DNA from 4 places in the Bradyrhizobium lablabi genome. Region 1 is predicted to be linked to each of the others. Evidence: predicted binding sites of a transcription regulator. Region 1 holds the regulator's gene; each other region holds the start of a gene.

Region 1 (8,018 bases):
CCGGCCTGGAGAAGACCGCCGAGGCCGCGCCGGATGCTCTGAGAATGTATCAGCTCTATGTCCGCGGCGGCGACGCCTATGTCGAAGATTGCGTCAACCGCGCGACCGCATGCGGCTATTCCGCGTTCTGTCTCACCGTCGATACCGCCCATTACAGCCGGCGTGAGCGCGACATCGCCAAACGCTATGTCCGCGCCAGCCGCGTCCGCGCCACCGGTGGCGATTTTCAAAAGGGACTCGAGTGGCGCACGGTGAAATTGATAAAAGACAAATTCAAGATACCGCTGGTGATCAAGGGCATCGCCACGGCAGAGGATGCCGCGATCGCGCTCGATCACGGCGTCGACTGGATCTACGTCTCCAACCACGGCGGCCGCCAGCTCGATCACGGTCGCGGCGCCATGCAGGTGCTGCCCGAGGTCGTGGCCGCCGTCGCCGGTCGCGCGAAGATCATGGTCGACGGCTCGTTCTGCCGCGGCACCGATATCGTGAAAGCGATCGCCTCCGGCGCCGACCTCGTCGGCATCGGGCGCCTGCAATGCTGGGCGCTCGCGGCCAAGGGCGAAGCCGGGATCGTGCGGATGCTAGAATTGCTCGAGGACGAAGTGATCCGGTGCCTCGGGCTACTCGGCCTCACCTCGTTCGCCGAGCTCGACAAATCCTATCTGCACGCGGCGAGCCCGACCAATTTGCCGAGCGTGTTCAGCGCGTTTCCGTTGCTGGAGATCGAGCCGTATCGGTATTGACGGCCAATACGCTTCCTTTTCTGTATGCGACCGCCAATGACCCACCCCCCACTCTCTCCCGGCTCCGCCGACGCGCTGTTGTTCGATCTCGGCCGCGTCGTGCTCGATATCGATTTCGGCAAGGCGATTAGCTGCTGGGCCGGTCATGCCGGCTGCGAACCTGAGGATATCGTCAAACGCTTCGTTCGGGCCGAGGCCTATCGGCGTCATGAGGTCGGCAAGATCAGCGACGCCGCCTATTTTGAAACCTTGCGCGCAGCACTCGGCATAAAACTGTCGGATGCGGAGTTCCTGGAAGGCTGGAACGCGATCTTTGCCGGCGAAATGCCCGGCATCGCACCGCTTTTGGCGCGCGCGGCAAAACACCTGCCGCTCTACGTGTTCTCCAATACCAACAATGCCCATGTCGAATATTTCTCGGTAAAATACGCCGGCCTGCTCGGCCATTTCCGTAAAATATTCTTGTCATCCACGATCGGGCTTCGGAAACCGGATGCGGCGGCCTATGATCATGTGGTCAACGCGATCGGCGTTCCTGCCTCGCGCATCCTGTTCTTCGATGATCTCGCCGAGAACGTCGAAGGGGCGCGGGCGCGGGGCTTGACGGCGGTTCAGGTGACGTCGTCCGATGACGTCGCCCGGGCGCTGGCCGCGCTTGGGATTTAGGGAGTGATACCGTGGCATTGATGCCGGTCACTGAGGCGCTAGCGGCGGTGCTCGCGGGCGCCGAGCCGCTCCTTGAGGAAATGGTCGCGCTCGACGCGGCCCATCATCGCGTGCTCGCGCGCGACGTCGCGGCGCTGCGCACCCAGCCGCCGCAGGCGATGTCGGCGATGGACGGCTATGCGGTGAGGTCGGCCGATGCGTCTGCGGTCGCCGCGCGGCTCAAGGTCACCGGCGAGGTCGCGGCCGGCCGGCCGTTCGAAAGAACGGTCGGTAAGGGAGAGGCGGTGCGGATTTTCACCGGCGGCGTGATCCCCGACGGCGCCGATGCCGTCGTGATCCAGGAAGATACGGTCGCCGAGGATGGCGGCATCACGATCACGGAAGCCGCGGTCGCTGGACGGCATATCCGCCCCGCCGGCATCGACTTCAAAAAGGGCGATGTGCTGCTGGCCAAGGGGACGCGTCTCGCCGACCGCGATCTCTCGCTCGCCGCCGGCATGAACTACCCGACCCTCGCCGTGCGCCGCCGGCCGAAGGTCGCCCTGCTCGCGACCGGAGATGAACTGGTGATGCCGGGCCAGACCCCCGGCCCGGGCCAGATCGTCTATTCCAACGGCTATGCACTGCGGGCGCTGGCGCGCGCCGAGGGTGCCGAGACCGTCGACCTCGGCATTGCCGCCGATACCGTGGAGGCCACCACGCAAGGCATCCGCCGCGCCCGCGAGGCTGGCGCCGACATTCTCATCACCACCGGCGGCGCGTCGGTCGGCGACCACGACCTCGTCAAGCGGTCGCTGGAGGCCGAAGGCGTCACGATGGCCTTCTGGCGGATCGCGATGCGGCCGGGCAAGCCGATGATGCACGGACGACTCGGCGCGATGCGGGTGATCGGCCTGCCCGGCAATCCCGTCTCGTCCTATGTCTGCGCGTTCCTGTTCCTGGTGCCGCTGATTCGCACATTGTCGGGCCGCGCCGACATCCACCACGCGCGAGAAACCGCGTTGCTCGGACGCGACGTCGTCGCCAACGACCAGCGCGAAGACTATCTGCGCGCACGGCTTGAGGTGCGCGACGACGGCAAACTGATCGCCACGCCGGTCAACCATCAGGATTCTTCGCTGCTTGCGAATCTCGCTGCGGCACGGGCACTTGTGATACGTCCGCCGTTTGCGCCCGCAGCTAAAGCGGGCTCGGCTTGCGACATCCTGCGGCTTCCGGACTGACGTCTCAGGGCCGCGGTTCCGACAAAAGCTGCCTCGTTGACGATTAATTAAGTGGTTGCGGAACACATATGGAACATATAGTGTCCGTTCATGATTTGTTTCGAGTCTTGGTGTCTACAAATGGGAGCTGGCTCCCCTTCGTGTTTCGCCAAGGGTCTTTCCTAGAGACGTCTCGGAATCAATCAACATGATCAAACTGAGGAACGCTCGAGATGCTCACGCGCAAACAATATGAACTCCTGCGATTCATCAGCGAACGCCTGAAGGAATCAGGCGTCCCGCCTTCCTTTGACGAGATGAAGGACGCGCTCGATCTGCGCTCGAAGTCCGGCATCCATCGCCTGATCACCGCGCTGGAAGAACGCGGCTTTATCCGCCGCCTGCCTAACCGCGCCCGCGCCATCGAGGTCATCAAGCTGCCGGAGCTTTCGGCCGCCGGTAACGGCAACAGCCGCCGCGGCTTTACGCCCTCGGTCATCGAAGGCACGCTCGGCAAGGTGCGCTCTTCGAGCGTCGGCGCGGATGATGATGGCAGCCGTCCGGTCGCGGTCCCCGTGATGGGCCGGATCGCCGCCGGTACGCCGATCGAGGCGCTGCAGACCAGAAGCCACACCATCAGCGTGCCGCCGGACATGCTCGGCTCCGGCGAGCATTACGCGCTCGAAGTGCGCGGCGATTCCATGGTCGATGCCGGCATCCTCGACGGCGACATGGCGCTGATCCAGCGCAACGAGACGGCCGAGACCGGTGACATCGTGGTGGCGCTGATCGACGACGAGGAAGCCACCCTAAAACGCTTCCGCCGCCGCGGCGCCTCGATCGCGCTCGAGCCCGCCAACACCTCCTATGAGGTCCGCATCCTGCCGCCCAACCGGGTCAAGATTCAGGGCAAGCTGATCGGGCTTTATCGGAAGTATTGAACTTCCTCTCTCCTCATGGTGAGGAGGCGCCCTTGCGCCGTCTCGAACCATGAGGCCCCAGTGCGGGCCTAATCCTTCGAGACGCGGCCAAGAGGCCGCTCCTCAGGATGAGGAGAAGAGACGTGTCCACCTCACTCCTCCCCCTGCTGATCGGCCTCCGCCGGCGTCGCGTCCACGGCCTTCGGCACAGCCGCGGGACGAACGAGCGCCGCCTCGGTCTCGCTATCGCCTGCGACCGCGGGCGACCACGGCCGGTCATAACCCTTCGGCCTCACCGCCTCGACCGCAAATCCGGCTCCGGTCCGTCGGAGCGCGATGGTGCCTTGTCGCTGCAAGCGATCGCGGTCGATCACGAGGGACGCGCACGCCGGCGGCGTTTGCCGCGCGGCCACCAAGAGCGTAGCGCGGGCGCAGTCGTCGGCGAGCCCCTCGGGCTTGAGCGACAGCGCGACAAAACCGCCATCGGCGAGCTGCGCCACGCAGCCTGAATCATCGCAGGAGACGCCCTCTGCCAGGGAAGCATCGACAGGCTGCCGCTCGTCGGCATCGGCGGCGAGCCATTCCTTCATTAAGAACGTGTCCTTTCCGGTCCGCATCAGATGCAGCCGGCCGTCTTTGCCGCGGACGCCGACATTGTGGCCGTCGCCGGAAATCAGGATATCCGGCTGCGGCACGGCGAGCGCCCACACCGTGGCGAGCACCAGCACGGCCGCACCCGACCAGCGCAGCGGCGTCCGCAACAGCCCGAGCAGGATGATCCCCGCGCTCGCCGCGATCATGGGCCCGGTCCCGAACGCCGCCATGCGGCCGATCGCGCCCGGCAGGCGAGCGACCCACTCCGTCACCACGATCATCCAGTCGATGCCGACGCCCATCAGCCACCAGAACACACCGTCGAGGCCGAACGGCATCGCGAGCAGGCCAAGCATGCCCGCCGGCATCACCACGGCTGAAACTACCGGCATCGCCGCGAGATTGGCGAGCACGCCATAGGGCGTGACGCGGTGGAAATGAAAGGCGGCATAGGGCGTGGTCGCAAACCCCGCCACCAGCGAGGCCAGCGCCAGCGTCATGATCTCGCGGCCGCCCCATAGCGCCACTTTTGCCGTCGCCGAATTGTCGGGCGAGGCAAACAAACGCGGCATGCCGATTTGCACCAGCGCCACGAGGCCGAGCGTTGCCGCAAAAGACATCTGAAAGCTCGGATGCACCAGCGCCTCCGGCGCAAGCGCCAGCACGATCATCGCGGCGACCGCGAGCGTGCGGAATGTCACCGCGCGGCGGTCGACCATGACCGCGATGAGCACCACCGCCGTCATGAAGAACGAGCGTTGCGTGGCGACCTCAGCACCCGACAGCAACAGATAAAACGCCGCCGCGGCGAGTGCTGCGGCGGCGGCCCATTTCTTGATCGGAAAGCCCGTGGTCAAAGCCGGGATCAGCGCCAGCAGCGCACGGATCGCGAAGAACACCACGCCCGCGACCACCGCCATGTGATAGCCGGAGATCGAGAGGACGTGACCAAGTCCTGAGATGAACATCGCATCATTGACCGGCGTGGTGATGGCGTCGCGGCGGCCGGTCAGAAGCGCGGTCGCAATGGCGCGCTTGTCGCCATCGAGCGTGGTCCGGATCCGCGCATCGATCGCATCGCGCAAGCCCTGCATGAACGCGGCATAGCGCAGCGCCAGCCCGCCGCTCACGGGCGGCTCAACGGTCTTGATCGCACCCGTGACAAAACCGGACGCGCCGATGCCTTGAAAGTACATGTCGCGGCCGAAATCGTAGCTGCCCGGCCGTAATGGGGAGAGCGGCGGCTGCAGCCGCGCCTTCAACTCCACAAAACTGCCGACCTCGGGCGCGGTGCCCTTGCGCACCGAGAGGCGAACCCGCTCGAGCTTCATCTGCGAACGCTGACTTTCCATCTGCGTGACGCGCAACACAAAACGGTCGGTGCGCTCGCGGATGTCGCGGGTCTCGACAAAACCCGACAGCGACACGCCAAACATCGGCCGCGCCAGCACGCCATGGGCGATGCGCGCGGTTTTCCACGTCGCCGCCGCAAAGCCCGCTGACATCGCGGCGATCATCACGGCAGCGGCAAACAGCTTCTTCCGCCGCGCGAGGTACGCGGCGAGGCAAAGCCCGATTGCGGCAGCGGCGGTGACCCAGGCCACCGGCTCATGATCGGCGGTGAAATAGAACGCGATTCCCGTGCCGAAAGCGATGGGAACCCAGGGCAACAGCCGGCCGGCCCCCGCCTCGGCCGCGATCCATTCGCGCAGGCGCGCGGCAAACGACGGCCAGATGGCAAAACCCGAAGGCGCGATGCCGGCCGCGGGCGCGATTCCGCGCGGCGGCCAGGTTCCTGCAACCCCGCGCGTCCTGGCCCCGCCCCGCTCTGCCATCCGGCTACACCCTGCAACTGACCCGGGAGCACGATGCTACCGCACGGCATCAAGCGCCCGATAGCGGAACGGATGCAGAAACCAGGGGAAAGCCGCGTCCGGGGCCTTGTGCCCTTGATGCCGGTTGCGAGACAATCACAACGGGTGGAATTTGCCTTTTAACCAAGACCTTGAAATCGAATTCTTGGAATCGAATTCTTGGAATTAGGTTCTTGGAATTAAGTTCTTGAAATAGGTTGCTGGATCAAGCCTTGGGGACAGGGGCTATGGGCAAAACGGAAGCGGGATTCGATTACGATCGTTATCACAGGCTGCTGGCGGAAGCCGTCGACGGGCCAAAACGGCTGGCGCTGATCAATCTCCTGATCGAAGAGAAGGCGAGGCAAAAGCTCTCGGAACAAGCCGTCCGCGAGCAAGTGGCGGGCCTCGGACTGGCGAAGCCGAAGTCGGACTTGCCGCGTTAACCATTCCTAACGGCCGCGCGACTAGGATTTCCGAATCAATCGGGGGTCTTCGCAAATGTCGCGCCGGATCATGCTGTCCGTCTTCGCTACCGCCGTCACCGCGATGACCGCAAGCGCCGCCGATCTTCCGACCCAGAGCCGGCTGGGAGCGATTTTCGCGGAGCCTTCGGAAGTTCGTGTCGAGGCCCGCGTCGAGGCTTATCGCGCACGCGAATATGTGGCTCCGATCATCCCGTACAATCTGCTTCCGAACCCGCCGTGGAATCGCGGCATCTATAATTACGGTTCGTCGTGGTCGTGGTATTACCCCGGCCCGTATTACGGCGGGCCTTACGTAGGATACGCCGTCCGGCTGCCCTATGTGTGCGGGCTTTACGGGTACTGCTTTTAGGTGGCGTACTCGTGATTGCTGCTTGCTCGATGAGCCATTTTCCAATCTTGCTGGTGCGGGTCATGCCGACCCCTGCGACGAGTACTTGCTGATCCGTCGTCATGTCTTCCCGTTCGCCAGCATCCTGGCGCGGATCTCGGATTTCAGCACCTTGCCTACTTTGGAACGCGGAAGGTCATCCCAGACTTCAATCTGCTTGGGCGTTTTGACGCTCCCGACCCGCTGCTTCACGAAGGCCGATACCGCGGCGACATCGACGGTGCGTCCTGCTCTCGGCTGCACCACGGCGACAACGCGTTCGCCCCACTTCTCGTCCGGCAAACCGATGACGGCACAATCCTGAATGGTTTCGTGGGCCTGAAGGGCGTTCTCAACCTCGACGGAATAGACGTTGAAGCCGCCGGTAATGATCATGTCTTTTGCGCGATCGACGATGTAAAGAAAATTGTCCGCGTCCAGGTATCCGATATCACCCGTATGATGCCAGCCGTGCACGGAGGCCTCCGCCGTTGCTTCGGCGTTCTTGTAGTACCCATCCATCACCAGCGACCCACGAACGACGATTTCGCCGCGTTCTCCGGCCGGCATCAGATTGCCCTCGCCATCCATGATGCCGACCCGAACCAGCGGCCCGACACGGCCCGCCGACGACAAACGTTCAGTCGCGATCGAACCGTCGGCATTGTAATGGTCCTCAGGCGGCATCATCGAGATCATCATCGGTGCTTCGGTCTGCCCAAAGAGCTGTGCCATCGGGCCGATCTTTTCCAGCGCCTCGGTCAGGCGCACCACCGAAATCGGGGCCGCGCCGTACCAGAAGCATTGCAGCGAGCCGAGATCAGCGCCTTCGAGCTTCGGATGATCCAGCAGCATGTAGATGACGGTTGGCGGAAGGAACGTGTGCGTGACCCGGTAGCGTGCGATCAGATCGAGGAATTCGCCGATGTCTGGATGATGCATGATAACCACCCTGCCTCCGAGCGCCATGATGGGAAAGCACAGCACACCGGCAGCATGCGGCAGCGGCGCCAGCGCCAGATAGGTCGGGCGCCCCTTGAACGGATAGCCCATCAGGGTCAGCGCAGTCATCGTTTCGATGTTGCGTCCCGAGAGCATCACGCCTTTGGGTTTGCCGGTCGTTCCGCCGGTGCCGGGTATGAGCGCAAGATCATCAACGGGATCGAGCTGAAAGGGCTGGCC
Region 2 (8,018 bases), 960 kb from region 1:
GCCCGGACGCATCGTCGGGCTTTCGATCGATTCCCGCGGCCAGCCGGCCTATCGTCTCGCGCTGCAGACCCGCGAACAGCATATCCGCCGCGAAAAGGCGACCTCCAATATCTGCACCGCGCAGGTGCTTTTGGCGGTGATCGCCTCGATGTACGCGGTCTATCACGGCCCGGAGGGACTGACCCACATCGCGCGAAGTGTGCATCGCCGCGCTTCCGTGCTGGCGGCGGGATTGCGCAAACTCGGTTTTGCGCCGCGGTCGGAGGCATTTTTCGACACGGTGACGGTCGATGCCGGCGACAAGCGCGAAGAAATCCTCGCCCGGGCGCTGTCTGAAAAAATCAATTTGCGGATCGGCGCGCGCACGCTCGGCATCGCGCTGGACGAGACCACGACATCAGCGATCGTCGAGGCGGTGTGGCGCGCGTTCGGCGGCGAGCTGCGTTACGCCGATGTCGAAACCGGTGTGCGCGACGCGCTGCCGGCAGAATTGAAGCGCGCAACTGCGTTCCTCACCCACCCGGTATTCCACGCCCACCGCTCCGAGACTGAGCTGTTGCGTTACATGCGAAAACTCTCGGACCGCGATCTCGCGCTTGACCGCGCGATGATTCCGCTGGGCTCATGCACCATGAAGCTCAACGCCACAGCCGAGATGATCCCGCTGACCTGGCCCGAATTCGGCTCGCTTCATCCGTTCGCACCGCGTGAGCAGGCGAAAGGCTATTACGCCCTGTTCGCGCGGCTTGAACAATGGCTGTGCGACATGACCGGCTATGACGCGATCTCGCTGCAGCCGAATTCGGGCGCGCAGGGCGAATATGCCGGGCTGCTCGCGATCCGCGATTATCACCAAGCGCGCGGCGAGCCGCATCGCAAGGTTTGCCTGATCCCCTCCTCCGCGCACGGCACTAATCCCGCCTCCGCAAGCATGGTCGGCATGGAGGTCGTGGTGGTGGCCTGCGATGCCCGCGGCGACGTCGATGTCGATGATCTCCGCGCCAAGGCGGAAAAGCATTCCAAAGACCTCGCGGCGATCATGATCACCTATCCCTCGACCCATGGCGTGTTCGAGGAGCATATCAGCGAGATCTGCGACATCGTGCACGGCCATGGCGGCCAGGTCTATCTCGACGGCGCCAACATGAACGCGCAGGTCGGGCTCGCGCGGCCCGGCGATTACGGCGCCGATGTCAGCCATCTCAATTTGCACAAGACGTTCTGCATTCCGCATGGCGGCGGCGGCCCCGGCATGGGCCCGATCGGCGTCAAGGCGCATCTCGCGCCGTTCCTGCCGGGGCATCCCGTGACCGACGGCGCGAGCCCGCGCGCGGTCGGACCGGTGTCGGCGGCGCCGTTCGGCTCGGCGTCGATCCTGACGATTTCCTACATCTACATCCTGATGATGGGCGGCGAAGGCCTGACGCGGGCCACCGAAATTGCGATCCTCAACGCCAATTACATCGCAACCAGATTGGATGCGCATTTCCCGGTGCTGTACCGGAACGCAAAAGGCCGGATCGCGCATGAATGCATCGTCGATCCGCGGCCCTTGAAGCAAACCAGCGGTGTCACCGTCGACGACATCGCCAAGCGGCTGATCGATTACGGTTTTCATGCGCCGACCATGAGCTTTCCAGTGCCGGGCACGCTGATGATCGAGCCGACCGAATCCGAATCAAAGGCCGAGCTCGATCGTTTTTGTGAGGCCATGATCGCGATCCGGCGCGAAATTTCCGAGATCGAGGCGGGCCGCTTCAAGGTCGAGGCCTCGCCGCTCCGCCACGCCCCGCACACCGTGCACGACATCGCCGACGATTCGTGGGCCAGGCCCTACAGCCGCGCGGAAGGATGCTTTCCGGCGGGTGTTTCGCGAATGGATAAATATTGGTGTCCGGTCGGGCGGGTCGACAACGTCTATGGCGACCGGAATCTCGTGTGCTCGTGTCCGCCGGTTGAGGATTACGCGCAGGCGGCGGAGTGACGCCGTCGTAGGATGGGGTGAGCGCGCGAAGGCGAGTCTCCCTACGGCGCGATCAAAGCGCGGCTCGCCGGATCCCAGCGCCATAGGCGGTCGTTGGTCAATTCGGTGCCACCCCACCAGCGATGGACCGGATTGTGCCGGCTGAAATCTTCAGTCCGCGCCAGAATAGCTTCGCCGAGCGCGGTGAGCTTTAGCTTGCTGCGTTTGTAACGATCGAGGCGCTTGGGGTCTTGGTGCATCTCGTCCGAGAACGGCCCCTCGTTGAGGCCGGACACGGCGGGCGCCGGACAATGAGCGAGCCCGTCCAGCAGGGCTCCGACTTCCCAATAGCCGAACACACGGAGTTTGTTGGACTTCCTGTGGCCGGGAAAGACATCAAACGGACCTGCCTTACCTGCCGCTATCAATTCCAGCATCCGCATTTCCGTCGCTCCAAGCCCGGTCGCCTGTCCGGGAAGTTCTTCGAGCAATTCCAGCACGCGCTGCCGAAGCTGCGGCAAGACGCTGAGATCGTTACCGAGCAGCTTGAACCATTGCTGCGGCGTCGGTTGTCGAAAAGCCTGCCAAGCTAAGCTCGCGGCTTCGAGATGATCGTTCAGGATTTTGATAGCTGGCGGCCGCCATTCGGAAAGAGTTTCCGAAGTCTTGCCGCCAATGACGATGTTGGCCTGGAACAACATCAGCTTCGAGGCTAGCTTCCCGTGAGACCGGAAATGATCCAGCAACTGAACCAACATCAATTGAGCGTTCGGCAACGGATCGATCCACAGTTCGACCGTCTCGCATTGCTCGCAGAGCTCGATCAGCCCGACGCCTTTGCGGCGGATTTCTTCGTGACGCCGTCCGGAATTGTCCAGCCAATGCGGGAGCGCCGGATCATGTTCCGCCGAACGTGGTGACAACGAGGTCGCGAGGTCCGAGGGGGACGGCAACGGGCCCCAGACAAAACGAAAGTCGAGCGGAATCACGAGGTCGGCGATGCCGGCTTGCTGGAGACATCCCGCCCCTGAGGAGTCCGTCGTCAGGATCAGACGCGTCATCTCATTGCCTGGCATGCGCGGCGAGATTTGGGACGGGTTTCGCGGAGTTTATCATCGGGCCGGCCGAAGGCCGGACCCGTTGGCTCAACCCATCCTTGCTACAGGCGGTCTAAGACGAAACGGACGCCAGGGACGTCGGCAACTCAACGCCCCCAGCGCCCGTTGTTCGAATAGATCTCACTCCTCCGCCGCCTCCGGCTCCTCGCCGTCGGCGTCGCGCTCGGGGGTGCCGGCCAGGATCTGCTCGGCGATCAGACCGGAGTTCTGGCGGATCGCCATCTCGATCTTCGCGGTCATGTCGGGATTGGCCTTCAGGAAGGCCTTCGAATTTTCGCGGCCCTGGCCGAGCCGTTGGCTGTCATAGGAGAACCAGGCGCCGGATTTTTCCACGATGCCGGCCTTGACGCCGAGATCGAGAATTTCACCCATCTTGGAAACCCCTTCGCCATACATGATGTCGAATTCGACCTGCTTGAACGGCGGCGCCAGCTTGTTCTTCACCACCTTGACGCGGGTGGTGTTGCCGACCACCTCGTCGCGCTCCTTGATCGCGCCGATGCGGCGGATATCGAGGCGGACGGAGGCGTAGAATTTCAGCGCGTTGCCGCCGGTGGTGGTTTCCGGCGAGCCGTACATCACCCCGATCTTCATCCTTATCTGGTTGATGAAGATCACCATGGTGTTGGATTTGTTGATCGAGGCGGTGAGCTTGCGCAGCGCCTGGCTCATCAAGCGAGCTTGGAGCCCGGGCAGCGCATCGCCCATCTCGCCTTCGAGCTCCGCCTTCGGCACGAGGGCCGCCACCGAATCGATCACCAGCACGTCGACCGCACCCGAGCGCACCAGCGTGTCGCAGATTTCCAGCGCTTGCTCGCCGGTGTCGGGCTGCGAAATCAGAAGCTCGTCGATGTTGACGCCGAGTTTTCGGGCATAGACCGGATCGAGCGCATGCTCGGCGTCGATGAAGGCGCAGATGCCGCCCTTCTTCTGGCCCTCGGCCACCGTATGCAGCGCCAGCGTGGTCTTGCCGGAGGATTCCGGCCCGTAGATTTCCACCACCCGGCCCCGCGGCAGGCCGCCGACGCCAAGCGCGATGTCGAGCCCGAGCGAACCGGAGGAAATGGTCTCGATATCCATCGAGCGGTCGTTTTTGCCCAGCTTCATTACCGAGCCTTTGCCGAACTGACGCTCGATCTGGGAAAGCGCGGCGGACAGGGCCTTGGTCTTGTCCATGGAGGATCCTTCGACGATACGCAGGGCAGTGGCAGACATAGGTCGTGCTCCTTATGACGGGGATTCGCTAGCGGGACAAACCGGGCGGCGAACGATTGAATGTGAACGCGAGAGGGGCTGAACGTGAAACGGCGAACGAAGCGAAGCAGTGAGCGATAGCTAGGGAACAGTGTACCCTATTTGTTCTAAGTTCGCAATATGTTCTTTTTGATCGTTTGGCGCTGGCCTGTTTCGACCCTCAGTGGCCTAAGTTCAAATAACGAGTGGCCTAATTTGATTTTTAGAACATTCAGTGAATAGCGTTTCGGTCGCATAGTTGACAGAGCCCTAATTTCGCCGCCGCGCGTTCTCCGTAGTACTACTTGAGATCGGCGTTTGGTTCTTGAGCCTTGGCGCGCCTCATGCAGACTGAACTATGCTGGGGATTTGAGGTACTGGCCCCTTGCCATCGGCACTTTTACCGAGTGGTCCCTTTTGATTTCTGGGATTGGCCCCTTTTATCATGAGACCGATCTGCACGACTCAGCGAAGCTACCTTTGGGGGCCAACCGCAGGAGGTGCTGATGACTAGGGGAGTATCAGCGGTCACGTTTGGAGCGATGCTACTCATAGCAGCGGTCTGCGTGTATACCCATTACGCCGATCCCAGCCTTAACTTTCTATGTTACGCACTTATTGCAGTCGCTGTGGGGACCAGCGTGGCCTATCTCTACCGAGGAAGGTCTTCAGGGCCGCCTCAGTTGGCGGCCTCTTTCATTACAGCAACTTCAGAATCTCTTTGTATTTCGCAAGCATCTGCTCAAGTTTTTCAAGCCCCGCCATATCTACGTCTGCGGTGATTTGCAGGCGGTTCGCGGCTAGCAAAACGCTAATGTCATTGCTGTCGCAGTCACTTGCGGCAGTCGTTGCGGCCTTGAGCGCTGTCATGCCAGCCCGGGCTGGCGCAGGAACAACATTGAGCTCATTCATATTGATCCCCGTTGGGCTGCCGTGAACGAACGCATGGCCATCACCTTGTAAAGGAAGCTCAGGGTCGATACTCGCCCGCCGCTGTAGTAGCGGTAAGCAAGGAAGTAGTAACCGGCGATCCCGAACAGTACATTTCAACCAGCTACGTTGAACGGCAGAACCTTTCGCTCCGCATGAGCAGCCGCCGTTTTACTCGCTTGACCAATGGCTTCTCTAAGAAGCTTGATAATCACGTTGCGGCAGTTGCGTTGTATGTTGCGCATTACAATCTGTGCCGCGCTCATGAAGCCCTGCGCACGACGCCAGCGAAGGCGCTGGGCGTTGCCGATAAGGCTTGGACCATTGCGCAGCTTGTGGACGCGGCGCTCGCCGTTGCCCCCGCGTTGCCGACTGAGACTCCACCGGAGCGCCGGCATTGCGGAGCGCTGGCCTAACATTAAGCCTCCCAAGGGTGCTGTTTTTTAGTGGCCTATTTCGCATCTGCGAGTGGCCAAAAGAAACGGCCCCAGCGGGGGTAGGCTGGGGCCGAGTGGGCTTAGAAATTGTACCGGAATGGGGGAAAACCGGCACGGTTCTGATGTAGGTTCGCGATCCGCCGTCGCCATTAAACTGTCCGTGACAGTGGCCCGTTTTGAAATCACGAGCGGCCTATTTCGGCCAGTACCATCGTTTGGGCGCTGGCCTGTTTCGACCCTCAGTGGCCTAAGTTGAGATAACGAGTGGCCTATTTTGGATAAGTCCGGTTGCTACGGTTGGTTAACGCGCCCCTAAAATGTTCTGCGTAGAACTACTGGGAAAAAATTGGGCAGCCTACTTCGATTTCTCGATGGGTTCCCCAAAAACAACCACCAGGTGTGAAGCCGGTCATAGGCCAATCTTCCAACTCAGCGTTTGATGCCAGTCGTCGCGGATAAGCCCAGGAACCGCCGTGGCATGTCACTTACTTACGTTAAGCTGGAGTATTGGGCATGGACAGCGCACAACACTGTCAAAATCAGGCGGCAGAATGCCTTCGGTTGATGAAACTGTCGCAGAATAAGGATGAAGCCGAGATTCTGAAAAATCTGTCCCAGAGCTGGTCGAGACTTGCCGGCCAGATTGATCGATACCAAGCGTTGATGCGTGAGCAACGCCGCATAGTCCTGAGGTAAGGCCGCCTCAGTTGGCGGCCTCTTCTAGATCAATCTTCATTTCTACCGGCTGATCATCGTCGTCATAGATTTGGGCGCTGGCCTGTTTCGACCCTCAGTGGCCTAAGTTCAAATAACGAGTGGCCTAATTTGAAAAACAGACCGTTTCGAGAATCTGACATCCGTCAACAAAACCCTAATTTCGCCGCCGTCCGTTCTACGTAGAACTACTGATATTGATGGTTATTGTTGAACCTTGGCGCGCCAAGCGTAGGCTTATCTATGCTGGGGATTTGAGGAGGGCCCAGCCACGGAAATACCAACGCCGCCTAGCGATCATATTCCGCTCAGGCGGCGTTGTGCATTCGGGCCGTTGGCGGCCTCTTTATTTTCGGCATCCTGATCTGCCAAAATTTCCTTATCGATTTCAAGTTTCTGGATCAGGCCTTCGATCTCTTTGACGCCGATATTGCCGCTCACGATTAGCCGGAAGCCGGCATCCTACGCCAAGATACCCTTCGTAAGCTCGCGCTCGCCCGCCATAATAGTTGACCTTTCCCTGATCTTTCGGGACCGGCGGTGGAGGCGGCAAGTCCTGATGCTCAGAAAGCTTAGGATTAGGCGTCCACGGGCGTCCAAACCAAGAAGGCCGCTGAATGATGTCAGCGGCCTTCGGCAAATTTACAGGTGATGAAATCCCTGCCCCGCTACGGCATAGCGCAGAGCGCGGCCGTTGTGGATTCCGGACCAATACGGGTGTTCTAATTCATTGCAAAGACTATCCTAATTAGGACAGCCCCGATCGTTTGGATGCCGGTCCGCCCCGTTGCAATCCGATCGCGACCAACCCTTTCGATTTTGCGGCCGGGCGCCTTTGCTAACAAGGCCCTAATTTTGCCATCGCTCGTTCCCCGTAGAATTACGGAGATCGGGATGCTACTTTGCCTCCCATGAGAAAGTCCGATGTCATTTGCCCCAAATGCAAAGCCGGCTACCGTCGCATCGAATTGATGACGCGGCCCGGCACCAGGGGCGAGTTCCGTTGCTTGCTCTGTGAAAATATCCTTGAGGTTTTCGACGGCTCAACCGAAGTGGCGCTACGCCTGACAGTGCAACCAGAAAAGGTGCGGAATAGCGGAGCCAGCCCGTTTTCAAACTGACATGGCTGCGTCAAAAAAGCCTTGCCGGTCGTATCAGACGCGCGACTGGTAAGGCCCGGCGCGGACTCCGACGGGGGGAACGCGGCCGGGCCGCTCAATCGGCGCAAGATCTCACCCCGGAAAATCTGGTTGCTTCCCTGCAAAATTGGAATAGTGCGGCCTCATGGACAACAAACGATCTTCGCAACGCCAGCGCGTCTTGAAGGCCGGAACGATCGAGTTCAACGGCGGCGCGATCGACTGCATGGTTCGCAATCGATCGGACTCGGGAGCGGCGCTCGACGTCACGAGCCCGATCGGAATCCCGGAGCGCTTCACGCTGATCGCCGATGGCGCGCGCTTCCCCTGCCACGTCGTCTGGCGCAAGGAAAAACGGATCGGCGTCGCGTTCGATTGAGGATCGGATTTTGGGAATTGCGCGGCATGCCGCAAGGCGCGCCGCGCCGCTCGAAAGCCGTTCAATATTGAACAGGTGAAACCAGTGTTTATGCGTAGGATCGGC
Region 3 (8,018 bases), 1.5 Mb from region 1:
GAGCGGATTTTAGCTTGGTGCGTGTGACAGGAGAGTGAAGCGACTGGGGGGTGAAGGTCGGGACCGGGCGGCGCGTCGAGCCGGCTTGCTTTTTGAAATCCTTGGAACATTGCCTGTTAGGTGGCGTTGAGGCGCAGGGGAATGCCGAACCTCACCGACGTCCGATCAACCCACCGACGTCTGATCAAGGAGTGCGCCATGCAGACAAAAGACAAACACCTCAACGACCTCTTTCTCGATACACTGAAGGACATCTACTACGCCGAAAAGCAGATTCTGAAAGCGCTGCCGAAGATGGCGAAGGCCGCCCACTCCGACCAGCTGCGCGCGGCGTTCGAAAAGCATCATGACGAGACCGAGGGTCAGGTCGAGCGTCTGGAACAGATTTTCGAGTTGATCGACAAGCCGGCGCGCGGCAAGACCTGCTATGGGATTCAGGGCATCCTGGAGGAGGGCAAGGAGGTTATGGACGACTTCAAGGGTTCCGAGACGCTCGATGCCGGCATGGTCGCGGCGGCGCAAGCGGTCGAGCACTACGAAATCGCCCGCTACGGCGCGCTAAAAGAGTGGGCGCAGCAACTCGGCATGAAGGACGCGGTTCCTCTGCTGGATGCGACGCTGCAGGAGGAGAAGAAGACCGACGAGACCCTGACCTCGCTTGCGGAAGCTACCTTGAACCTCGCCGCGGCGGCGTAATCGGTTGGGTGTGATCGTCATGGCCGGGCTTGTCCCGGCCATCCACTTGCCGCAACCCCAAGGACGTGGATGCCCGGGACAAGCCCGGGCATGACGATTAGATTTGCCGGGAGTGGTAAGCCGCTAAGCGGCCCGCGCCGATTTTCTCAAAAACGCCGCGGCAATTTTCAGATCGCTTACAAAACGCTCGTATTCCTGCGCCTTGGTTTCCTCATCCGGCAGCCGCAATAGATAGGACGGATGCACCGTCACCAGCGCCTTGGCACCCTCATTGAGATCGATCAGGCGTCCGCGGTTTTTGTTGATCGGCGTGATTTTTCCGAACACGCATTGCGCGGCGGTTGCACCCATCGCTACCACGAGGTCCGGTTTGATCACGGCCAGTTCGCGTTCGTACCATGGACGGCAGGCTTTGATCTCGGCCGTACTCGGCTTCTGGTGCAGGCGGATTTTTCCGCGCCGCACGAATTTGAAATGCTTTACCGCATTGGTGACGTAAGTTTTGTTGCGGTCGATACCGGCGTGTTCCAGCGCGCGGTCGAGCATCTGTCCGGCCGGGCCGACGAACGGCTTACCGGCCAGGTCTTCCTTGTCGCCAGGCTGCTCGCCGACCAGCATGATTTGCGCATCCGGCGGGCCTTCGCCGAACACGGTCTGTGTGGCGTCTTTCCAGAGGTGACAGGCGCGGCAGTGGCTGGCCTCTTCGCGCAGGGCCTCCAGACTGTCGGCGAGCGCCTGTTTGCGTTTCATCGCTGGTTCCGGACGTTTCTGCGGTTGCTCTGGTTCGATCGCGGCATAAGGCTTAATCGTCGACGCCTCCGGCAGGTTCCGCGGTGCGGCGTCTACCTTCAGCCGGGCCGGATCGAGGATGCTGGCACGGTAACGCAGCCAGGTTTCCTCCAGCCGGTCTTCGGAAGGAGCGTCGGCCGTGCTGATACCGGGCGTGAAAGAGACGACATGGCCGTCCCAATGCGCACAGACTTCAGGGGTCAGGATCGACCACGGCATATCGGCAAAACGCCGCGCGAAGAATGGCGCTGTGGCTTCGACGATGTGATGCTCCGGCTCGAACCAGGCAACGAAGTGTGCTTTCTGCTCGCGGCCGATTTCGCGAAAGCGAACGGAGGCTTGCATCCTGTGCTGCTCGCGCTGCACGGCTTTCGCCATCGCCTGCGCGCGTGACACATCGGGATCGGTTGCGACACCCAGCAGCTCATCATTGCTCCGTAGCCGCCACAACAGGCGATAGAGCATCGCAAAGCGTTCGCCGTCGCGGTGCAGGATGGCCGACTGCGCCAGTTGGATGAATTTGGCCGGGACGTTGAAACGGCCTTGCGGAGCTTCGAGCGGCGATGTTGTCGCCGATCGCTCGAACAATTCGGGCGCGTTGCCTTGCACCGACCATTTCACCTCGGATGGCGGCACATGATGCAGCACCAGTCCGCGAGCGGCCTTCCGCCAGCCTTCGAAATCGGTCTCGCTGTCGAGGGTTATGAAATGCATTCGCCATACTCCGCGGTATTTAGCGACCTCTCACCGGATTTCCGGCTTGCGTTGTCTACTCCGCCCTTGAATCCCATTGATTCCACTCGTGAATCACGGGAGCACAATCCCGATTGACTCTTCAGCCCATGTTAGCTTTATATTAGAACATATCATGAACAAATGAGCCAGAAGCAGGTTCACTTAATCGAGCCTGCGACGACCCAAATTCAAGGAGCGGCGCATGCAAGAGCGCGATCAGCAAAAGTGGAAGCCGGTTTTGCGTCCGATCGCGCTCTCTTTTTATTGAGAAAGCGCATGATCTTGTCGCCAAACCGCTCACACTTTGGCGGATCATGCGCCGCACGCACGAGCACGCTTGCGACCTTGCGCGACAGCATCGAGCGCATCGAAGCGCATGCCGACGGCATTGCGCCGGCGCGCGTGACGCTCGGACATGCCGACGCCGACGCGACGCTGCAGGGCGGCCTCGCCTTGGCTGCGGTGCACGAAATATTCGCCGAAGGACGGCAGAGCGCCGCGGCGACGGGTTTTGTCGCGGGCTTTGCGGGGCGGGTAGCGGCACGGCGGCCGCTGGTGTGGATACGTCAGGATTTTACCGAAATTGAAACGGGCGCATTGTCGATGGGCGGATGGGCCGAATTGGGTCTCGATCCACGGCTCATCGTGACGGTGCGCGCGGCCGACGTGGACGCCGCGCTGCGGACCGCCGCCGACGCGCTGGCCTGCGATGCGCTGGGCGCTATCGTGCTGGAAGTCTGGGGCCAAGCGCGCCAGTTCGACCTCGTCGCCAGCCGCAAGCTGACGCTGGCTGTCCAGGCATCGGGCGTTACGGCCTTGCTGCTGCGGCTGGCAGCGCAGCCACAGCCCTCAACGGCCGAGACCAGATGGATTGTGCGCGCGGCGCATTCGCCGCCTGCGGCGTCGTTAATGCCTGCGGCGTGGGGCGCGCCATTGTTCGATGCACAGCTTGTCCGCAACCGGCATGGCCCTGTTGGCCGGTGGATCATGGAATGGAAATGTGATGAGTGCCTTTTCAGTCAACCGGCGGCGTATCCTCAGCCTGTGGCTGCCGCGCCTGCCCATCGACCGTATCAAACGCCAGCTCGCGCGCGAGAGCGCTTCGCCGGCTGACAACGATCCCTGCGTCGTCGTTGCCAAGCAAAACAACGCGCTGCAGATTTTTGCCGTGGACGACGCGGCCGCGCGTTTCGGCCTTGATGTTGGCCTGCCGCTCGCCAATGCCCGCGCCATCTGTCCGCAATTAACGGTGTTCGATGCCGATGAAGTGACTGATGCCAAGACGCTGAATGACCTCGCCGACTGGTGCGACCGCTTCACCCCATTGGTGGCGCTCGATCCCCCGCACGGCCTGTTTCTCGACATCACCGGCTGCGCCCATCTGTTCGGCGGCGAGGCCGCGCTGATGCGAATGGTGTGCGGCGCCCTGACGCGGCACGGTTTTGCCGTCAGTGCCGGAATCGCGAGTACATCGATCTGCGCGCGCACGATGACGCGTCATGTCCATGGCCGCATCGTCGGCGACGGCGAGGAAGCCGATGCGGTCCAGCCGCTGCCGGTGTCCGCGCTCGGGACGGACGATGCCATCACCCGCGGCCTGCGTCGCGCCGGCTTAAAAACCATCGGCGATGTCGCTTCCCGCGAGCGGCACGAAATTACCGCAAGGTTCGGCGTCGGCTTCACGACACTGCTGGAACACGCGCTGGGGCAGGGCGATGCCCCGATCAGCCCTCGAAAACCGTTGCCGGATTACATTGTGGAGAAACGATTTGCCGAACCGATCGCCACCGAAGGCGTGATATCGGCGACATTATCCGCTCTCGCCGGGATGCTGGTCGCGGCGATGGCGCGGCAAGGCAAGGGCGCGCGGCGGCTGGAGGCGAATTTCTTCCGCACCGACGGCGCGGTTCGCGCGATCGAACTCGACACCGGACAGCCCGTGACCAGGGCTGACATGATCGACCGCCTGTTTCGCGAGCGGCTCGGCGCTTTAAACGATCCGCTCGATCCCGGCTTTGGTTTCGATCTCATCCGCCTCGCCGCAAGCCGTACCGAAATTGTGGTGCAGCAGCAGCGCGATCTCGATGCCAATGTGCACGATAATGACGAGTTGGCCGCCTTGATCGATCGTATCGCCGCGCGCATCGGCGGCCGGCGCGTGGTCGTGCATTTGCCGCAGGATACGCACGTCCCGGAACGCGCGGTGCTGGCGGCGCCGGCGCAGCATCATCTGGCCGCCGCTGCGCACGCGGTCTGGCCGACACGCGCCGAGGGCGAGCCGCCGCTACGGCCATTGCGACTGTTTGAAAAGCCCGAGCCCATTAAAGTGCCGTTTGCAACGGTACCCGACGGGCCGCCGCACCATTTTACGTGGCGGCGCGCAACCCATGTGGTGGTGCGGGTGGAGGGCCCTGAACGCGTCGCCATGGAATGGTGGAAGCACGATGGCGCGACCTTGACGCGGGATTATTTCCGCGTCGAGGACGAGGCCGGATTGCGCTTCTGGATTTACCGGGACGGCCTTTACGGCAGCGAACTCGTCAACAAGGAGGGCAAGCCGGTTCCTGCCAACTGGTTCGTGCATGGGCTGTTCGCATGAATACTCCTCGCTATGCCGAAATCGGAATCACGACGAATTTTTCATTCCTGCGCGGCGGATCGCATCCGCAGGATTACGTGCATGAGGCCAGCGATCTGCGTCTTCCCGTGATCGGCATTGCCGACCACAATACGCTGGCAGGCGTGGTGCGAGCCTACAAGGAGCTCGAAAATCCCAACGTTAAATACAAGCCAAAGCTTCTGATCGGTTCGCGCATCGTCTTTATGGATGGCACGCCGGACATTCTGGTCTATCCCAGCGACCGCGGAGCTTACGGCCGGCTATGTCAATTGCTTACCCTCGGCAAGCGTGGAGACGATACCGAGAAGGGCGAATGTCATCTGAAGTTCGATGACCTGCTGGAATTTGCGCAAGGGCAGCTGCTCGCCGTGATGCTGCCGCATCGCTTCGAGATGACAAAAGCGCTTCACGTTCTCGATCAGTTGCGGCACAGCCGCGCCGATGGGGTTTGGCTTGCGGCAAGCCTTTTGTACCGTGGTGACGACAAGCGTCGTCTTGCGCGGCTTCAGGCCATCGCCGCAACCTCCCACGTGCCGCTGCTCGCGACCAACGAGGTGCTGTATCATCATCCCGTACGCCGTCCCCTGCAGGACGTCCTCACCTGCATTCGCGAAAAGACGACCATCGACGCCATCGGCAAGCGTCTCGAAGCCAATGCGGAGCGCTATCTCAAATCTGCGGATGAAATGGCGAGGCTGTTTCGCGATGTGCCGGAGGCGATCAAGGAAACCATGCTGTTTGCCGGGCGCATCGATTTTTCGCTCGATCAGCTCAGATATCAGTATCCCGACGAGCCGGTGCCGCCGGGCAAGACCGCGCAGCGTCATTTGGAAGATCTGACCTGGCAGGGCGCGCACCAACGATTTCCGGTGCGGATTTCGCCCAAGACCAAAAAGGTCTTGCACAAGGAATTGCGCCTGATCCGAAAACTCAAATACGCGCACTATTTCCTGACCGTGCACGACATCGTCCGTTATGCGCGAGAGCAAAAAATCCTCTGCCAGGGCCGGGGATCGGCGGCAAATTCAGCCGTGTGCTATGTGCTCGGCGTTACGTCCGTCGATCCGACCAAGGTCGATCTCTTGTTCGAGCGTTTTATCTCCAAGGAACGGCTGGAGCCGCCCGATATCGACGTTGATTTCGAGCATTCGCGGCGCGAAGAGGTGATGCAATATGTCTACCGCAGATATGGCCGGCATCGCGCAGCGATCATAGCGACCGTCATTCATTACCGGCCGCGCAGCGCGATCCGCGATGTCGGCAAAGCGCTCGGGCTGACGGAAGATGTCACCGCGGCGCTGGCCGATACGGTGTGGGGAAGCTGGGGCAAGGGGCTCAATGAAATGCAGGTCAAGCAGGCCGGGTTCGATCCCAAAAATTCGATGGTCGAGCTTGCCGTCGAGCTTGCGTCTGAATTGATCGAATTCCCGCGGCATCTGTCGCAGCATGTCGGCGGCTATGTGCTGACCCAGGACCGGCTCGACACTTACGTGCCGATCGGCAATGCGGCGATGGAGGATCGCACTTTCATCGAATGGGACAAGGACGACGTCGATGCCTTGAACATGATGAAGGTCGATGTGCTGGCGCTGGGCATGCTGACCTGCATCCGCAAATGTTTCGACCTGATCGCGGATCACAAGGGCGAACGCTACGAGCTCGCCACGATCCCTCAGGATGAAAAGGCGGTCTACGACATGCTGTGCCGGGGTGAATCGCTCGGCGTGTTCCAGGTCGAAAGCCGCGCGCAGATGAACATGCTGCCGCGCTTAAAACCGAGAAAGTTTTACGATCTCGTCATCGAGGTCGCGATCGTGCGGCCGGGCCCGATCCAGGGCGACATGGTGCATCCCTATCTTCGCCGCCGCAATGGCCAGGAGAAGGTGAGCTACCCGTCGCCGTCGCCGACACACGGCGAAAAGGACGAGCTATATAAAGTTTTGCACAAAACGCTCGGCGTGCCGCTGTTCCAGGAGCAGGCGATGCGGATTGCTATCGAAGCCGCGAAATTCACCTCCGAAGAGGCCAACGGGTTGCGCCGCGCGATGGCGACGTTCCGCAATGTCGGCACCATCGGAAAATTCGAAGACAAGATGGTCAACAACATGATCGCGCGCGGTTACACGCCCGAATTCGCGAAAAGCTGTTTTGATCAGATCAAGGGATTCGGCAGCTACGGCTTTCCGGAAAGCCACGCTGCGAGTTTTGCGCAGCTCGTCTATGTCTCGTCATGGCTGAAGCATTACCATCCCGATGCGTTTTGCTGCGGGCTATTGAATTCGCAACCGATGGGTTTTTATGCTCCGGCGCAGATCGTCGGCGATGCCCGCAAGAACGGCGTCGAGGTGCGCGAGATCGATGTGTCGTTCAGTCACGCGCAGAATACGCTGGAGGAGAAAAGCGGCAGATATCACGCCGTGCGACTCGGTTTCCGGCAGATCGACGGATTTAGATGGAATGATCCGGACGAGGAGCGGCTGAAACAAATTCAATCGTCATTCCGGGGCGTCGCTGCCGCGACGCCCCGGAATGACGGTGGAGAGGTAGAAGATTGGGCCGAACGCATCGTCGCCGCGCGACAACGCCGCCCTTTCACCTCGCTGGAGGATTTCGCCCGCGACACCGGCCTGCCCAAGCGCGCGCTGATCCTGCTGGCGGATGCCGATGCGTTTCGCTCCATCGGGCTCGACCGCCGCGCAGCCCTTTGGGCGGTGCGGCGTCTGCCCGATGACGTGCCGCTGCCGCTGTTCGAAATCGCCGTCGCGCGTGAGCAGCCGGATGAGCATACGCGGCCGTTGCCGCTGATGCCGCTGCCGGAACAGGTGGTCGCCGATTACCAGACCATCCGGCTGTCGCTCAAAGGCCACCCGATGGAATTTCTGCGACTGAAGTTTTCGCGCGAAGATGTCATTCCCTGCCAGGCCGTCTGCCATGACCGCGACCGGCAACATGTCCGCTGCGCCGGCGTGGTGCTGGTGCGGCAGCGTCCGGGCAGCGCCAAGGGCGTCGTCTTCATGACACTGGAGGACGAAAGTGGCATCGCCAATATCGTGGTGTGGCCGAAGGTGATGGAACGCTTCCGCAAGGAGGTGATGGGGGCGCGGCTCATTCTGGTCGAGGGCTATATCCAGAGCAGTCCGGAACAGGTGACGCATCTGGTCGCGCAGCGGCTGTTCGA
Region 4 (8,018 bases), 120 kb from region 1:
TACGGAATTTCCGAGATGATGATCGCTTCGCGATCTTTCCGGACGGTGTCGATCCTGACCTTGCCGCGCATCACGATCGAGCCGCGGCCGAGGTGATAGGCTGAGCGGATGCCCTGGCGGCCGAGGATGATGCCGCCGGTCGGAAAATCGGGACCCGGAATGATGTTGATGAGTTCATCGATGCTAAGCGCGGGATTTTCGATCAGCGCGACGCAGGCGTCGATGACTTCGCCGAGATTGTGCGGCGGGATGTTGGTGGCCATGCCCACGGCAATACCGCCGGCGCCGTTGACCAGAAGGTTCGGAAACTTCGCCGGCAGAACCGACGGCTCTTTCTCGGAATTGTCATAGTTGGCCTGGAAATCGACCGTGTCCTTATCGATATCCCCGAGAACCGCGAGTGCTGATCGCGTCAGGCGCGCTTCAGTATACCGATAAGCCGCCGGAGGATCGCCGTCGATCGAGCCGAAATTGCCTTGTCCATCGATCAGCGGCACGCGCATGGAGAAGTCTTGCGCCATCCGGACCATCGCGTCGTAAATCGACTGGTCGCCGTGCGGATGATATTTACCGATCACGTCACCGACGACGCGCGCGGACTTGACGTACTTCTTGTCGGGCGTGTGGCCTTGCTCGTACATCGAATACAGGATGCGCCGGTGCACCGGCTTCAGCCCGTCGCGCGCGTCCGGCAACGCGCGCGCCACGATCACGCTCATGGCGTAATCGAGGTAGGAGCGTTTCATCTCGTCGAGGATGGATACAGGACGAATATCGGAAGGCGCCGGCGGCTCGCCGGGCGGGGTATCTTCAGGGTCAGACAAAGGGGGAATCCGGTCAGTTTTTCTTGTCGAATCATATAGCGCGTAAGGGCCGCCAAAACCACCCCTAACAGGTCGGCGCGCGCGGTTTTTCCCTTCGTTTTTCCAGAGACTTACGTGGGGCGCGGGGCTTGCGGCCGGAGCCTGAATCCGATCGCCCGCATGCGCTTTCTCGGGCCGGCCGGCTCAAGGCCCGAACACGACGGCATGCATGATCCGCCCGGGGACGAGTGTGAACAGTCCGGCGATGACGAGCGCGCCCGAGAACGTATAGATCATGATCTGGCGGTGATGCTCGACCCGGTGGCGATGCGCCATCCATACCCCGAGCGGAAGCATGACCAGCGTGAAGATCGACAGCAAATGGATCGGGCTCCAGGGACCGAGCAAGCGGATCTGATGGATCCAGAACGAACTGATCGCCACCAGCGCCATCAGGCCGACCCAGATGAAGCCGAGCGCACGATGGGGCAAGGTTCCCTTGGGCGCGGCCAGCTGGACGACGCCGAGCACGAAGGCGCCCATCGCGGCAAAAGCGTGAAGCGGGATCGCGGGAGCTGCGTCGAGCAGCGGCGCAAGGGTCATGAGGCTGTCCCCCCGGTCCCGAATCTTGGCTGACGCACGCCGCCAAAAGGGGGGCGGTGGCGCGGCTTGCGCCCTCGCCTTGCGCTCCGAACAAAATCTCAGAACGGAATATCGTCGTCCATGTCGCTGCGGGCTCCGGCCGCAACGGCGCGGCGCGGCGCGGCGGTGGACGGTCCGAAATCGCCGCCGCCGGCATCGTCGGCCCCAAAACTGCCGCCGCCGCTGCTGCGGCCATCGAGCATGGTCAGGTTCGAATTGAACCCCTGCAGCACGACTTCGGTGGAGTATTTCTCAACGCCTGCCTGATCGGTCCATTTGCGGGTCTGCAATTGGCCCTCGATGTAAACCTTGGCGCCCTTCTTCAGATATTGCTCGGCGACCTTGCAGAGGCCCTCGTTGAAAATCACGACGCGGTGCCACTCGGTCTTTTCCTTGCGCTCGCCGGTCGCCTTGTCGCGCCAGCTTTCCGAGGTCGCCACGCTCAGATTCGCAATCGGGCGGCCATCCTGGGTCCGCCGGATCTCCGGATCCTTGCCGAGATTTCCGACCAGAATCACCTTGTTGACGCTTCCTGCCATCGCCACTCTCCACTCTCGAAAATTACTGGGACAAGCCCGACCCTATACGCTCGCCGCGAGGCGCGAGCTTGCAGATCCGCCGGTTTCAGCGGTTATCCACATATAGCATTCCCACCGCGATTGTTCCAGTTTTGTTCCTGCGCAATGCAGCGATTAAATCTTAGGCGGTGTGTCGATACGACCGCTAAATCTTAGGCGGTGTGTCGATACGACCGCGGGTCGAATCTCGGGGTCGGGTTCCATCGGGTTCCCGGAAAACCCTATCAAATCATTAACATCCAGTAACTTTCCCTTCGCCCACTTCGCTCGCGAGTGTTGCATTTCGGAGACGGCATTTCGGGTTGAATCGGACTATCGTTTGCCCAGAATTAGATCGCCGCGGCGGTCGCAGCCTCATTTCAAAAAGCTTCACAACAAGCGAAGCGAACCAAGAGCCGGAGAGAAATGCATGAAAAAGTTTTCCCTGCGCACTGTTGGACTGGTCTCGTTGGGCGCGGTTGCGGTGGGAACCGCTGCGCCGGCTTCCGCCGCGGATCTCGCGGCTCGTCCCTACACCAAAGCGCCGCCGCCGATGGTCGCCGCCATCTATGACTGGAGCGGCTTCTACATCGGCATCAACGGCGGCGGTGGGTCCTCCCGCAAGTGCTGGGATCTCATAACAACGCCCGCAGGCGTTCCGGTTGTTGCTACGCCGGAAGGTTGCCATGACGCGACCGGCGGGACGGTCGGTGGTCAGATCGGTTATCGCTGGCAGGCCTCGAACTGGGTGTTCGGCGTGGAAGGACAGGGCAACTGGGCTGATTTCAGAGGCGACAATATCAGCACGGTGTTTCCGACGGACCGCAACCGCTCGCGCATCGATGCGTTTGGGTTGCTCACTGGTCAGGTCGGCTACGCCTGGAACAATGCGCTGTTTTACGTAAAGGGCGGCGGCGCCGTAACCGCCGACAAGTACGACATATTCGAGGTTCCCACTGGGGCGCTCTTCTCTTCCGCACGTGAAACGCGTTGGGGCGGCACGGTTGGCGCAGGCTTCGAATACGGTTTCGCGCCGAATTGGTCGGTCGGCATCGAATACGATCACCTGTTCATGGGTAATCGCAATTTCAACTTCACCACGCCGGGCGGCTTGTTCGATGGCGCGGATCGCATCCGTCAGGACGTCGATATCGGCTTGGTCCGCGTCAACTACCGCTGGGGTGGCCCGGTGGTCGCGAAGTACTGATATCGATCTAAGAAAAGGCCGGCTTCGCGCCGGCCTTTTTGCTTGCGGGCTGTTAACGCGGGCGGAATCATCGCCGGCGAGTGTTGCCTTTCGGGGACAGCCTCTGCGCTTGAATCGGATATAAATCCCCATGCCGCGTGCGATTGCGGGATTTTTCAATTGCTTCGGAATCAAGGAAGCGAACAAGTCTTTGAGCGGACAAAGGTCTGGAGAGTGAGATGAAAAAGTTTTTGCTGGGCACCGTCGGACTGCTTGCGTTAGGTCTGGCTGCGCCGGCGTCCGCCGCGGACCTCGCGGCCCGTCCCTACACCAAAGCGCCTCCGATCGTCACGGCGCCCTTCTATGACTGGAGCGGCTTCTACATCGGTCTCAACGGCGGCGGCGGCTGGAGCCACAAGTGCTGGGATCTCACCAACGTCACGGGTATTCCGGTTTCACCGTCCGTGGCGGAGGGTTGTCACAACGCGACCGGCGGCCTGGTCGGCGGTCAGATCGGCTACCGCTGGATGAGCGGCCCCGTGGTGTTCGGCCTCGAAGCCCAGGGCGACTGGGCTGATCTGAAGGGGTCAAATCCGAGCTCGTTGGCGGCCCTGACGCCCTTGCTGACCAACCAGACCAAGATCGACGCGATCGGCCTTTTCACCGGCCAGGTCGGCTACGCCTGGAACAACGTTCTCTGGTATCTGAAGGGCGGCGGCGCCGTCACCCATGACAAGTACACCGGCTTCCTCACCGGAGCAGGCATTGTGCTCGATCAGGCCAGCGAAACCCGCTGGGGCGGCACGGTCGGAACCGGTGTGGAATTCGGCTTTGCGCCGAACTGGTCGGTCGGGGTCGAATACGATCACCTGTTCATGGGCAACCGGAGCATCACCTTCCCGACCACCGTGTTCGTCGGCTCGCGCGTCGACAGCATCAAGCAGGATGTCGACATGGCCACGGTTCGCGTGAACTACCGCTTCGGCGGTCCGGTCGTGGCGAGGTACTGATTGATCGTCGGCAGATTCTGCTGCACGCAAAGGCCGGCCTCGCGCCGGCCTTTTTGTTTTGCGCGGTCTTCTTGTTTGCGCTGTTTATGCTCGAACCTGCTGCCTGCTGCCTGCTGCCGCCAATGCGCGCGCCGATCCCAACAAACCGTTGATGGCTTGCACAGGGCACTGGAAATCCGCGTGCGTTCTTCCTATGTTCCGAGCGCACCTCTGGCGTCCGATCGCACCTTCCCGGCGATACGCGCCGTAACGCTAAGCCGCGGCCAACGCGCGTGGAAATGCCGATATGGATGAAGTGATCAGGGCGAAGCGCCAACAATCCGCCGCCGCATCGGGCAGCCGCGCGATTACGATTCGCGGCGCGCGCGAGCACAATCTGAAAAACGTCGATCTGGAAATCCCGCGCGACAAGCTCGTGGTGTTCACCGGCTTGTCCGGCTCCGGAAAATCATCGCTGGCGTTTGATACCATCTATGCCGAAGGCCAGCGGCGCTATGTCGAGTCGCTCTCCGCCTACGCACGCCAGTTCCTGGAGATGATGCAGAAGCCCGACGTCGACCAGATCGACGGGCTGTCGCCGGCGATTTCGATCGAGCAGAAGACCACCTCGAAAAACCCGCGTTCGACCGTCGGCACGGTGACCGAGATCTACGACTACATGCGGCTGTTGTGGGCGCGGGTCGGCGTGCCCTATTCGCCCGCGACGGGGCTACCGATCGAAAGCCAGATCGTCTCGCAGATGGTCGACCGCGTGCTGGCGCTGCCTGAGGGCACGCGGCTTTATCTGCTGGCGCCGGTCGTGCGCGGCCGCAAGGGCGAGTACAAGAAGGAGCTCGCCGAATATCTCAAAAAGGGATTCCAGCGGGTCAAGATCGACGGCACGTTTTACGAGCTCGCCGAGGCGCCGGCGCTCGACAAGAAATTCCCGCATGACATCGATGTGGTCGTGGACCGCATCGTGGTGCGTCCGGACATCGGCCAGCGGCTGGCGGAGAGTTTTGAGACGGCGCTGAAGCTTGCGGAAGGGTTGGCGGTCATCGAATATGCGGACGCACCTCAATCATCATCCTTCGAGACGCGCCCTGCGGGCGCTCCTCAGGATGAGGATGGTGCCCGACGATCGAAGGCAGCAAAGCGAGGCGCTTCCCCTCATCCTGAGGAGGCGCAAAGCGCCGTCTCGAAGGATGAGGCCCCGACAAAGAAGGTGGCAAAAATCCACGACAAGAGCGGACCGGAACGGATTCTGTTCTCCGAAAAATTCGCCTGCCCGGTTTCAGGTTTCACCATTCCCGAAATCGAGCCGCGGCTGTTCTCGTTCAACAATCCCTATGGCGCCTGCCCTGCCTGCGGCGGCCTCGGCGTCGAGCAGCATATCGACGAGGACCTCGTCATTCCCGACAAGGAATTGAGCCTGCGCAAGGGCGCGATCGCGCCATGGTCGAAATCATCCTCGCCCTATTACATCCAGACCCTGACCGCGCTCGGAAAGTTTTACAAATTTGCCCTCGACACCAAGTGGAAGGACCTGCCGAAGAAGACCCAACAAGCGATCCTGCACGGCTCGGGCGAGGACGAAATAAAATTTTCCTATGAAGACGGCGTGCGCTCCTACGACACCAAAAAGCCGTTCGAGGGCGTCATCACCAACATCAACCGCCGCTATCGCGAGACCGAGAGCGAATGGGCGCGCGAGGAACTGGCAAAATATTTTTCCGACATTCCCTGCGAGGCGTGCCACGGCCATCGGCTGAAGCCGGAAGCCCTGTGCGTCAAGATCGGCGGAAAACACATCGGCGAAATCTCCGAACTTTCCGTGCGCCGCGCCGGCGAATGGTTCGAGACCGTGCCGACGGCGCTCAACGCGCAGCAGAACGAGATCGCCGCGCGCGTCTTGAAGGAAATCCGCGAGCGATTGTCGTTCCTGCTCGATGTCGGCCTGAATTATCTCACTCTGGCGCGAGCCTCCGGCACGCTCTCCGGCGGCGAAAGCCAGCGCATCCGCCTCGCCTCGCAAATCGGCTCCGGCCTGACCGGCGTGCTCTATGTGCTGGACGAGCCTTCGATCGGCCTGCACCAGCGCGACAATGCGCGATTGTTGGAAACCCTGAAGCGGCTGCGCGACCTCGGCAATACCGTGATCGTGGTCGAGCATGACGAGGACGCCATCCGCCTGGCCGATCATGTGCTCGATATCGGCCCCGGCGCCGGCATGCATGGCGGCCATATCGTCGCCCAGGGCACGCCCGCCGACATCATGAAGAACCCGGACTCGCTGACCGGAAAATATCTGACCGGCGAATTGTCGGTCGCGATCCCCGAGCGCCGGCCGCCGAACCATCGCCGCACCATCAAGGTGATCAACGCCCGCGGCAACAATCTGAAAAACGTCTCGGCGGAGATTCCGCTGGGGCTGTTCACGTGTGTGACGGGAGTTTCGGGCGGCGGCAAGTCGACGTTGCTGATCGACACGCTCTACAAGGCGATCGCCCGAAAGCTCAACAATGCCAGCGAAGGCGCCGCGCCGCACGACCGCATCGAGGGCCTCGAGCATATCGACAAGATCATCGACATCGACCAGTCGCCGATCGGCCGCACGCCGCGATCTAATCCGGCGACCTATACCGGCGCCTTCACGCCGATCCGCGAATGGTTTGCGGGCTTGCCCGAAGCGAAAGCGCGCGGCTATGAGCCCGGCCGGTTTTCCTTCAACGTCAAGGGCGGCCGCTGCGAGGCCTGCCAGGGCGATGGGGTGATAAAAATCGAGATGCACTTTCTGCCCGATGTCTACGTCACCTGCGATGTCTGCAAGGGAAAACGTTACAACCGCGAGACGCTCGAAGTGCTGTTCAAGGGCAAGTCGATCGCCGACGTCCTCGACATGACGGTCGAAGAAGCCGCCGACTTCTTCAAGGCGGTGCCGCGCGTGCGCGAGACGTTCAAGACGCTGCACCGCGTCGGCCTCGACTATATCCATGTCGGCCAGCAGGCGACGACCTTGTCGGGCGGCGAAGCCCAGCGCGTCAAACTGGCGAAGGAATTGAGTAAGCGCGCGACGGGCCGCACGCTTTACATCCTGGACGAACCGACAACCGGCCTACATTTCCACGACGTGAAGAAGCTCCTGGAAGTGCTGCACGAGCTGGTGTCGCAGGGCAACACGGTCGTCGTGATCGAGCACAATCTCGAAGTGATAAAAACCGCCGACTGGGTGATCGACCTCGGCCCCGAAGGCGGCGACGGCGGCGGCGAAATCGTCGCCTGGGGCCCGCCGGAGGATATCGTCAAGGCGCCGCGGAGCTATACGGGGAAATTTCTGGCGCCGGTGCTGGCGAGGGTGGCGGGGAAGCCGAGGAAGAGCGGGGCGAGTGAGGCGGCGGAGTGATTTCGGAATGAGACCGGGCTGGTCTCCCTCTACCATCTCGACGGTGATCTGACAAACGCGGCGGCGTAGCGATTGTCGGCGGCCCGTCGATGCGCATCGTCCTACAGCGGTCCCGTTTTCATATGTTCACTGAGCAAGCGTTGCAGCTGCATCCTGGGCTCATTTAGAAAGTCAGTCGGCTCGCCAGCTTGTTCAAAAAATGAGCGGATCGTTTTGATGTGATCAATACCAAGATAGAGGCTATCGTGATCGAGCCACCATTCGCACTGTCTTGGAGAAGAGCCTTGATTAAAGGCGAGGATGAAGTCGCGGCGAAAATCGTCCGCTGAAATTTCGGCTGGATCGAACGTTTCATGAAAGAGGGTCTTGCCGAAGTTCGATGCGGGAGTATTTACGTCTTTTCGGAAGAAGACGAGCTGGTAAAGAGAAGTCTCCAAG

Evidence for each region. Region 1 encodes LexA, which represses DNA repair genes until DNA is damaged. Its sites were predicted from a motif close to TGTTCNNNNTGTGTTCNG; they were not measured.
Region 2: recA (recombinase RecA) is a predicted target of LexA. The motif match lies at 4,446-4,463, and genes of this name have one in related genera.
Region 3: B5526_RS05710 (ImuA family protein) is a predicted target of LexA. The motif match lies at 2,343-2,360, and genes of this name have one in related genera.
Region 4: uvrA (excinuclease ABC subunit UvrA) is a predicted target of LexA. The motif match lies at 4,382-4,399, and genes of this name have one in related genera.

Annotation. Positions count from the first base shown of each region.
Region 1 is NZ_LT670844.1:7,636,271-7,644,288, reverse strand. Features, by position in the region: gene B5526_RS35835 (alpha-hydroxy acid oxidase) at 1-746, shown strand, start outside; gene B5526_RS35830 (HAD family hydrolase) at 783-1,412, shown strand; gene B5526_RS35825 (molybdopterin molybdotransferase MoeA) at 1,424-2,635, shown strand; gene lexA (transcriptional repressor LexA) at 2,848-3,555, shown strand; gene B5526_RS35815 (ComEC/Rec2 family competence protein) at 3,687-5,963, opposite strand; gene B5526_RS35810 (hypothetical protein) at 6,230-6,427, shown strand; gene B5526_RS35805 (hypothetical protein) at 6,483-6,818, shown strand; gene B5526_RS35800 (AMP-binding protein) at 6,918-8,018, opposite strand, start outside.
Region 2 is NZ_LT670844.1:6,680,670-6,688,687, reverse strand. Features, by position in the region: gene gcvP (aminomethyl-transferring glycine dehydrogenase) at 1-1,984, shown strand, start outside; gene B5526_RS30970 (hypothetical protein) at 2,026-3,024, opposite strand; gene recA (recombinase RecA) at 3,202-4,296, opposite strand; gene B5526_RS38095 (hypothetical protein) at 5,014-5,226, opposite strand; partial or broken gene B5526_RS30960 (transposase) at 5,268-5,660, shown strand; gene B5526_RS38090 (hypothetical protein) at 6,195-6,377, shown strand; gene B5526_RS38085 (hypothetical protein) at 6,693-6,836, opposite strand; gene B5526_RS30950 (PilZ domain-containing protein) at 7,680-7,913, shown strand.
Region 3 is NZ_LT670844.1:1,205,949-1,213,966, reverse strand. Features, by position in the region: gene B5526_RS05720 (ferritin-like domain-containing protein) at 199-696, shown strand; gene B5526_RS05715 (UdgX family uracil-DNA binding protein) at 820-2,199, opposite strand; gene B5526_RS05710 (ImuA family protein) at 2,497-3,333, shown strand; gene B5526_RS05705 (Y-family DNA polymerase) at 3,224-4,819, shown strand; gene B5526_RS05700 (error-prone DNA polymerase) at 4,816-8,018, shown strand, end outside.
Region 4 is NZ_LT670844.1:7,752,491-7,760,508, reverse strand. Features, by position in the region: gene gyrA (DNA gyrase subunit A) at 1-824, opposite strand, end outside; gene B5526_RS36415 (DUF2306 domain-containing protein) at 1,008-1,406, opposite strand; gene B5526_RS36410 (single-stranded DNA-binding protein) at 1,505-1,984, opposite strand; gene B5526_RS36405 (outer membrane protein) at 2,433-3,209, shown strand; gene B5526_RS36400 (outer membrane protein) at 3,428-4,198, shown strand; gene uvrA (excinuclease ABC subunit UvrA) at 4,485-7,580, shown strand; gene B5526_RS36390 (hypothetical protein) at 7,682-8,018, opposite strand, start outside.